DNA from 2 places in the Massilia genomosp. 1 genome. Region 1 is predicted to be linked to the other one. Evidence: predicted binding sites of a transcription regulator. Region 1 holds the regulator's gene; the other holds the start of a gene.
What was found. The regulator FliA, encoded in region 1, starts transcription of late flagellar genes. The targets are predictions, from matches to a motif close to CTAAAGTTTNNNNNNNNNNNGCCGNTA.

Region 1 (4,416 bases):
CATCCTCCTCCCCAGATCGTTTCCATCCTGCATCGTCAATAATGGACCCTGTCAGTGCTCATGTGAGCACCCGGCAGGAAAACCCAGGAGTTGGCGATGAATGTCAAAAAATTTACGGCTGCAACATCACGCGACGCACTGCGTAAAGTACGCGAAGCGCTCGGGCCCGACGCCGTCATCCTGTCCAACCGTCCCGTCGATGGCGTCGTCGAAATCCTCGCCCTGGCCAGCGACGACGTCGCCTCGATCTCCTCGCCGGCCCCCGAGTCCGACATGGCCCAGCCGCGCCCATCCCTGTCGATCCCGCCTGAAACTTACGCCAACCGCCGCGTCGCGCCGGCCCCGGCCCCGGCCTACGCCGTCCAGCCCGAATCGTTCGACATGTCGATGATGGCCTCGCACATGTCGTCCATGATGATGCAAGCCATGAATCAGGCCAAGGATAGCGCCGCCGCCGACATGTCGGGCATGATGAATGAAATCCGCGCCATGCGTGGCTTGATGGAAAGCCAACTGGCCGAGATCGCCTGGGGCACCACCCAGCAGCGCGAACCGCAAAAAGCCGGCGTGCTGCGCGAGATGCTGGCCGCCGGTTTCTCGCCCAGCCTGTCGCGCTATCTGATCGAAAAACTGCCGGACGGGAAAGATGCCGCCGAGAGCCTGCGCTGGATCAAAACGGTCCTCTCGCGCAACCTGACCACCATCTCGAACGAAGATGAAATCCTGGAAAAGGGCGGCGTGTTCGCCCTGGTCGGCCCGACCGGCGTCGGCAAGACCACCAGCACCGCCAAGCTGGCCGCGCGCTGCGTGATGCGCCACGGCCCGGAAAAACTGGCCCTGATCACCACCGACGCCTATCGTATCGGCGGGCACGAACAATTGCGCATCTACGGCAAGATCCTCGGCGTGATGGTGCATTCGGTCAAGGATGAATCGGACCTGCGCATCGCCCTCAAGGAATTGCGCAACAAGCACACCGTGCTGATCGACACCGTCGGCGTCTCCCAGCGCGACCAGAACGTGGCCGAACAGGTGGCGATGCTGTCCGAGACCGGCGCCGACGTCAAGCGCCTGCTGTGCCTGAACTCGACCTCGACCAACGAAACCCTCAATGAAGTGGTGCGCGCCTACCAGGGCAGCGGCCTGGCTGGCTGCATCATGACCAAACTCGACGAAGCGGCCTCGATCGGCAATGTGCTCGATGTCGTGATCCGCCAGAAACTGAAGCTGTTCTATGTCTCGAACGGCCAGCGCGTGCCGGAAGACCTGCACCTGGCCGACCGCAACATGCTGGTCGACCGCGCCTTCCGCCTCAAGCGCGACGCCGCCGCCAGCCAGTTTTCGGACGCCGAACTGCCGCTGCTGATGGCGAACACCAGCAACGCCCGCAACGACCGCAGCCTGCGCGAGGTGTCCCTTGGCTAATCATTTCGATTTCGACCAGGCCGAAGGCCTGCGCCGGATGCTGGCCGGCCCCAAGCCACGCATCGTCACCTTTCTTTCCGCCACGCCGCAAGACGACAAGGGCGCCATGCTGGTCAACCTGGGCGCCTCCCTGGCGCGCGCCGGCAACGACGTGCTCATCGTCGACGCCTGCGACCGCGAATACGGCGTGGCCCAGCGCCTCGGCGTGGCCGACCGCGCCAGCCTGTTGCAGGTGGCGCGCCAGCAGTGCGCGCTGAACCAGATCATCCACCAGGTGCCGCAAGGCTTCGGCGTGGTCAGCATGGCGCGTGCGCGCGGCGGCCCGGACGAAGCGCGCCGCCTGGCCAAGACCTTCGACGTGCTGGTCAAGCAGACCGGCATCGTCATCGTCGACGGCGAATTCGGCGACGACGACACCTTTCCGGTACCCGTCATGGAGAGCGCCGAAATCGTGGTCCAGGTCTCCACCAGCGCCGCCTCGATCACCGCCGCCTACACCCTCATCAAGCGACTTTCGCAACAATTGGGACGCCGTCCGTTCGGAATTCTGGTCACGGGCGCATCCGAAGCGGAAGCGAAGGTGGTATACGATAATATGTCATCTGCGGCAAGTCGTTACCTTGCCGTACAGCTCACGTCAATGGGCTCGGTCCCGGCGGACGAATACCTGCACCGGGCCGCGCGCTTGGGCCGGGCCGTGGTCGACGCGTTCCCGCTGGCGGGAGCCTCGGTTGCATTTCGCCAGCTGGCGGGGCGCTTTGCCCTGTCGGCCATGCCGCAGCTCGGGCACACAGGGGGGACTTCCCATTTTGGTTCTTAAAACATACTGAGATCTATGTATACCGTCAAAGGGAAAGCGGACAAGAACCATTTACTGACCGAGCATATGCCCTTGGTGAAGCGGCTCGCCCACCACATGAAGGCCAAGCTGCCGCCCAGCGTGGAAGTCGACGACCTGGTCCAGGCCGGCATGATCGGCCTGCTCGACGCCATCAGCCGCTATGAGGAAACCCACGGCGCCCAATTCGAAACCTACGCCGTGCTGCGCATCCGCGGCGCCATGCTCGATGAACTGCGCAGCAGCGACTGGCTGCCGCGCTCGATGCGCCAGAACATGCGCAAGATCGAAACGGCAATGAGCACCCTGCAGCAAAAGCTAGGCCACCCGCCCACCGAATCGGAAGTCGCGAAAAGCCTGAAACTGTCCCTGGCCGACTACCAGGACATGCTCACCGACGGCGGCGGCCACCAGCTGGTGTACTACGAAGATTTTCACGATAACGAGGGCGGCAACGACAGCTTCCTCGACCGCTATGCGGTGGACGACGCCGATCCGCTGCGCAGCCTGCTCGACGGCGATTTCCGCCAGGCCGTCATCGACGCCATCGACGGCTTGCCGCCGCGCGAAAAAATCCTCATGGGCCTGTACTACGAAGAAGAACTGAACCTCAAAGAGATCGGGGCCGTCATGGGTGTATCGGAATCGCGCGTGTCGCAGCTGCACACCCAGGCGGTCGCGCGCCTGCGCGCGTGCTTGAAGGAGCAGGCGTGGACCGGGCCAGCGTAGCGGGAATTTTCCTGGCCCTGGCCGGCCTGCTGGTCGGCCAGGCGCTGGAAGGCGGCAAGCTGTCGTCCCTGGTGCAGCCGGCGGCGTTTGCCATCGTCGTCATCGGCACCATCGGCGCCGTGCTGCTGCAAAGCGAAGCGCCGACCTTCATGCGCGGCGTGCGCATGCTGCGCTGGGTGTTCTCGCCGCCGCCGAGCCAGCGCGCCGCCCTGGCGCGCGAGATCGCCGTGTGGGGCTTGCATGCGCGCCGCGACGGCTTGCTGTCGCTGGAAAAATACATGGCGGTCAACAAGGATAAATTCGTGCAGAAGGGCTTGCGCCTGGTGGTCGACGGCATCGCCCCCGACAAGCTGCGCAGCCTGATGGAGATGGAAGTGACGGCCTACGAATTCGGCGAACGCCAGGCCGTCAAGATCTGGGAGGCGGCGGCCGGCTACTCGCCCACCATCGGCATCCTGGGCGCGGTGCTGGGGCTGATCCACGTGATGGAAAACCTGAGCGACCCGGGTAAGCTCGGCAGCGGGATCGCGGTCGCTTTCGTCTCGACCGTGTACGGGGTCGGGCTGGCCAATATGTTTTTCTACCCGATCGCCAACAAGCTCAAGACCATCGTCGCCGAACGGGTGACCCAGTACGAAATCCTCACCGATGTCTTTCACGACATCGCCAGCGGCGACCATTCGCGCGTGATCGAAGAACGGGTCGCCTGCCTGCTCTCGCGGCCCTGACCATGGCCCGCAAAAAGTACGAAGCCGAGCACGAAAATCACGAACGCTGGCTCATTTCGTACGCCGATTTCATCACCTTGCTGTTCGCGTTTTTCGTGGTCATGTATGCCATTTCGGTCGTCAACGAGGGAAAATACAAGGTGTTTTCGGTCTCGCTGGGCGACGCCTTCGGCGGCAAGGAGCAAAAGACGGCCAGTGTCGCCAGCAGCGACGTGCCGCAGCTGATCGTGCTGCCCGACCCTTTGACCAAGCGGCGCGCCGAAGCCATGCGGCGCGAAAAGGAAAGCCTGACCAAGCTCGCGCAAAAGCTGACCTCGACCCTGGCGCCGCTGGTGCGCGAAGGCAAGGTGCGGGTGACGCAGAACAGCCGCGGGGTGAGCGTGGAAATCAATGCCAGTGTGCTGTTCGATCCGGGCGACGCCACCCTCACCCCCGAATCGGACCAGGCCCTGCGCGCGCTGGCGGTGCTGCTCAAGGACGATGCGCACGCGGTGCAGGTGGAAGGCCACACCGACCCGACCCCGATCAGGAATGCGCTGTTCCCCTCGAACTGGGAATTGTCGGCGGTGCGCGCGAGCAGCGTGGTGCGCCTGTTCATCGACAGCGGTGTGGCGCCCGAACGCCTCACTGCCGTGGGGCATGGCGCCAATATCGCGGTCGCGTCCAACGACATGCCCGAAGGGCGCGCGCGCAACC
Region 2 (4,416 bases), on a different contig from region 1:
GTGACCGCCGTGGCCGTCTGGTTGCTGCTACGCCGGCGCAAGCGCAAGGCTGCGCTGTCCGCCGAGGGCGCCGCACCGGCCGACGCGCCCGCAGCGGCCAAAACGGGCATGTTCGCCGGACTCGCCGCGCGCTTCAAACGCAAGCCGAAAGCGCCCGCGGCGGCGGTTGATGCCGAGCCCGATGCGAGCTGATTTCCTTGCATATATAAAAATGTTGAAAAAAAGATGTACACGCGCACAAAGTCGTCTACACAACTTTTAAAACTGCGCTATACTGGTTTCCGTGGTCCTGCGGGACTGCAAAAACGGGCCCAGGATCTGGCGCAGCCACCAACGATAGCGTGGCGCGGCAAGCAGATAATCGTTGAAGAAACGCCTGTCCCCGGAAGCGGTCCGCCAGCCAACGATGCGCCAGCGGACGCCGGATGCAACCGGCAAGAGGCGACACCAGGAGATACCTGGTGATCGCTCTCCAGAATTCTGTCCTCCCCCAGCGATCAATTTTCCTTCAAGCTATACTCTTCGGTGACCCCCTTCACTGAAGGCAAGCACATGACGACGGCAACACACCCGGCACAAGCGCAATACGCGCTGTTCCTGCAACGCGGACTCAAGCTCGACATGTCGCGCGGCAAACCATCTCCCGAACAACTCGACCTCTCCAACGACCTGCTCGACGCCTTGCCCGGCTTTAGCGCGGCCGATGGCGCCGACGCCCGCAATGATGGCCTGGGCGTGGGCCTGCCCGAAGCGCGCGCGCTGTTCGGCAGCCTGCTCGACGTCCCAAGCGCCCAGGTCGTTGTCGACAGCAGCGCCAGCCTGTCGCTGATGCATGATGTGATCGTGTTTGCGCTGTTGAACGGCGTGCCGGGCGGCCAGCCCTGGGTTGGCCAGCAGAGCGTGTTCTTGTGCCCGGTGCCGGGCTACGACCGCCATTTTTCGATCTGCGAAGCGCGCGGCATCAAGATGATCAACGTGCCGCTCAACGACGACGGGCCGGATATGGAGGTCGTCGAGCGCCTGGTGGCCAATGACGCCAGCATCAAGGGCATGTGGTGCGTGCCGAAGTACAGCAATCCGTCCGGCGCGGTCTACTCGGACCAGGTGGTGCGCCGTCTCGCCGCCATGCAAACCGCCGCGCCCGACTTCCGGCTGATGTGGGACGACGCCTATCGTTTCCATCACCTGACCGACGAACACGTGCGTGTCGCCGAGGTCATCGGCGCATGCGCCAGGGCGGGCAACCCGGACCGGGCGATCGTGTTCGCATCGACCTCGAAGGTGAGCTGGGCCGGGTCGGGCATTGCCGCGCTGGCGTCGTCGCCGGCCAATATCGCCTGGTGGACCCGGCATGCGGGCATTCGCAGCATCGGCCCGGACAAGATCAACCAGCTGCGCCACGTGCGCCTGTTGAAAGACAGCGCGACCGTGGAAGCGCTCATGATGCGCCACGCGGCGCTGCTCAAGCCCAAGTTCGACGCCGTGCTGGCGCAGTTCGGGGCGCACCTGGGCGATGTGCCGGGCGTATCGTGGACGGTGCCGAAGGGCGGGTATTTTATCGACCTGATCACGCCGCCGGGTGCGGCCAGGAAGACGATCGCGCTGGCCAGGGAAGCCGGCATTACGCTCACGCCGGCTGGCGCCGCGTATCCGTACGGGGTCGACCCGGACGACAGCCATATCCGCATCGCCCCGAGTTTTCCGTCGCTGCCCGAGATTACCCAGGCGGCCGAGGGGATTGCGCTGGCCTTGAAGGTGGCTGTGGCGGGGTAAAGCTGGTAATGACCGGAGCGAGCCAGCAAAAAAGCGCCCTCGGGCGCTTTCGTTGACATCTTTTCGGTCACATTTTCAAGCAGCTCAGTGCGTCGCGCACATCACATCGGACAACTGCCACGGTTCGGTAATTTCGCGCACCGCGCGGTCATTGGCCATGATCTGCTTGAGCAAGTCGATCTTGCGCATGCGGGGCGCGCCATCGAGTGCAGGCACGCCGGTCTTGACCGCCGCCGCATGTTGCTTGCACTGCGTTTCCAGGTTCGCCATGCCATTCCAGTCGCCTGCTTTTGCCGCAAGCGCCATCTTGCCAGTCAGGCCAGCAATATTTTCGTACATCGAGAGAACTTCGTTGGAGGTCATGCGCTCACCTGGCCAAAAATTGATAAAGATTACCGCGTGTCCTTCCATAACGTCGGGATCGGGCGGAACTTTAGGGTTTTTTCAAAAAAATCCGAAATATTTTTTGCCAGGTTGAAAAAATGCTTAATTGATCAGTTCTTCCAGCCCGCCACTGAGCTCCCCGAGCGGCGGAATCCCCGCGAACAAGGCTTCCGGCGCCACGCCCAGCCCGGTGGCCAGCGCTTGGGTGAAGCATGCCGCCAGTTCCTCATCGTTCGGCTGGCGCTCTTCATAGCGCGCGCGCAGCACGGCCAGGTGAATCACCGACGCCATCCGGTACGAGGGCGACTCCGGCGTGGGATCGGGAAAATGACGCAAGGTCTGGTGAAACAGGTCGGGGAACTTCCAGCGCAGCGCCAGTTCCGCCCCCACCATGCCGAAATCGTAGCCGAACAGCGCCCGCTCGGCCGCGATCCGGCCGTTGTCGTACGGCCCGACCGTTTGATCGAGCTCGCGCGCCTGCTGCGCCACGCCCGCGTGCATCACCAGTTGCCCGATCCCGTGCATCATCCCGATCGTGAAGGCCAGGTCGGTATTGGCGCCGATCTGCTTGGCGATCCACTTGGCCGCCACCGCCGTGTGCAGGCTGTAGCGCCAGAAATGCTTCAGGTCGAGTCCCGGCACGGTCTTGAAACTGCCCACCAGGCCCGAACTGATGACCAGTGTGCGCACCGTCACAAACCCGAGCATGCGCACCGCGTCGCCCACATTGCCGATCCGGCGCGAGACGTGATAGTAGGCCGAGTTGGCCAGCCGCAGCAGCTTGGCGCTCAGGACCGGGTCGAGCGAGAGCTTGCGCGCGACTTCTTCGACCGCCACATCCGGGTCGTCGAAACTGCTGATCAGTTCCGCGACCACTTTCGGCGCGGAGGGCAGGGCGTTCGGATTTTGCAGCAGGGCTTCAAGGGTCATTCTGTCTCCAGTTGATTGCATGGCGCTACGAACCTATCTCAGTAGATCGGGGAAGCGGATCGCGACATACGCGTAGGCGACATACGCGTAGGCGATGCATGGCAAGCGAGGGCAAGGCGCGAGGAAGCACTCGCTTGCCAGGCGCGTCAGCAGCGACTCCGGTCTACTGAGATAGACTCATGGGCAGCGTGACTATATAGCGATTTCTGCGGGCACGCCACCACCGCGCCGATCACACCTCGTCGAGCTGGGCGAAGCGCGCCGCCAGGAAGTCGATCAGGGTCCGCACGGCCGGGCGCAGCCAGCGCCGCGACGAATAGGTGGCGTGAATGATCCCGCCCCGGGGAAACCAGTCCGGCATCAGGATGACCAGCGTCCCCTGGCGCAGTTCTTCTGCGATCATCATCAGCGGCAACTGCACCACGCCCACACCGGCCAGCGCCGCCGCCCTCAGGGCGATCATGTCGTCGGTCACCAGGCGCGGAGTGTGGCGGACACTGGCTACCGCGCCGTCCGGGCCATCGAGGTGCCAGGTCGGTTGCGCCATGGGGCTGCCCCAGTCCAGGGTTGGCACGCCGCCCAGGTCGGCGGGCAGGTGGAGCGCCGGGTGGCGCGCCAGGAAGGCCGGGCTGGCCGCGACACACCAGCGCCGCGTGCTCAGCACCTTCATGACCAGGTCGCTGTCCTGCAAGGGCGGCACCCGGACCCGGATGGCGACGTCGGTCCCCTCGGCCACCAGGTCGATGCGCCGTTTGCTGGCCTCCAGGTGCAGGGTCACCATGGGATGCGCCGCCATGAATTCGGCCAGCATGGTGCCGACCCGCACATGCAGCAGCGCAATCGGACAAGCGATGCGCACCACGCCGCTCGGCTCGGCCCGGGTGCGGTCGACCGCATCCTGGGCCGCCTGGGCTTCGACCAGCATCGCCTTGCAATGCAAAAAATAGCTGGTGCCGATCCCGGTGACGGAAAACTGGCGCGTCGAGCGCTGCAGCAAACGCACCCCGAGCCGTTCTTCGAGGATGCAAATCCGCCGGCTCAGTTTGGATTTTGGAACGCCGATCGCCCGACTGGCCGGGGCGAACCCCTCATGTTCGACCACCTGCACAAAGTAAAACAGATCGTTCAAGTCCTGCACATCGGTGTCCAGTGTTCCATTGATCATGACGGCACTCTGGACCGAGGCTTGCCTCACCTTCCCGGCGCTGGACGCCCTGCGCGACGGCTATGACGTCTACGTTGTCGTCGACGCCGTCGGCGGCACCTCCAGCGCGGCGCACGAGGCTGCGTTGCGCCGCATCGAGCAGGCCGGCGGGAAGATGATCAGCG

Region 2: F1735_RS16895 (flagellar protein FliT) is a predicted target of FliA. The motif match lies at 2,184-2,210, and genes of this name have one in related genera.

What each region holds. Positions count from the first base shown of each region.
Region 1 covers NZ_WHJF01000003.1:18,324-22,739, reverse strand. The annotation lists gene flhF (flagellar biosynthesis protein FlhF) at 97-1,425, shown strand; gene F1735_RS01555 (MinD/ParA family ATP-binding protein) at 1,463-2,245, shown strand; gene F1735_RS01550 (RNA polymerase sigma factor FliA) at 2,261-2,992, shown strand; gene F1735_RS01545 (flagellar motor protein) at 2,974-3,720, shown strand; gene motD (flagellar motor protein MotD) at 3,723-4,416, shown strand, end outside.
Region 2 covers NZ_WHJF01000042.1:20,160-24,575, reverse strand. The annotation lists gene F1735_RS16905 (type IV pilus assembly protein FimV) at 1-192, shown strand, start outside; gene F1735_RS16900 (aminotransferase class I/II-fold pyridoxal phosphate-dependent enzyme) at 553-1,773, shown strand; gene F1735_RS16895 (flagellar protein FliT) at 1,858-2,136, opposite strand; gene F1735_RS16890 (HDOD domain-containing protein) at 2,260-3,087, opposite strand; gene F1735_RS16885 (LysR family transcriptional regulator) at 3,320-4,252, opposite strand; partial or broken gene F1735_RS16880 (isochorismatase family protein) at 4,245-4,416, shown strand, end outside.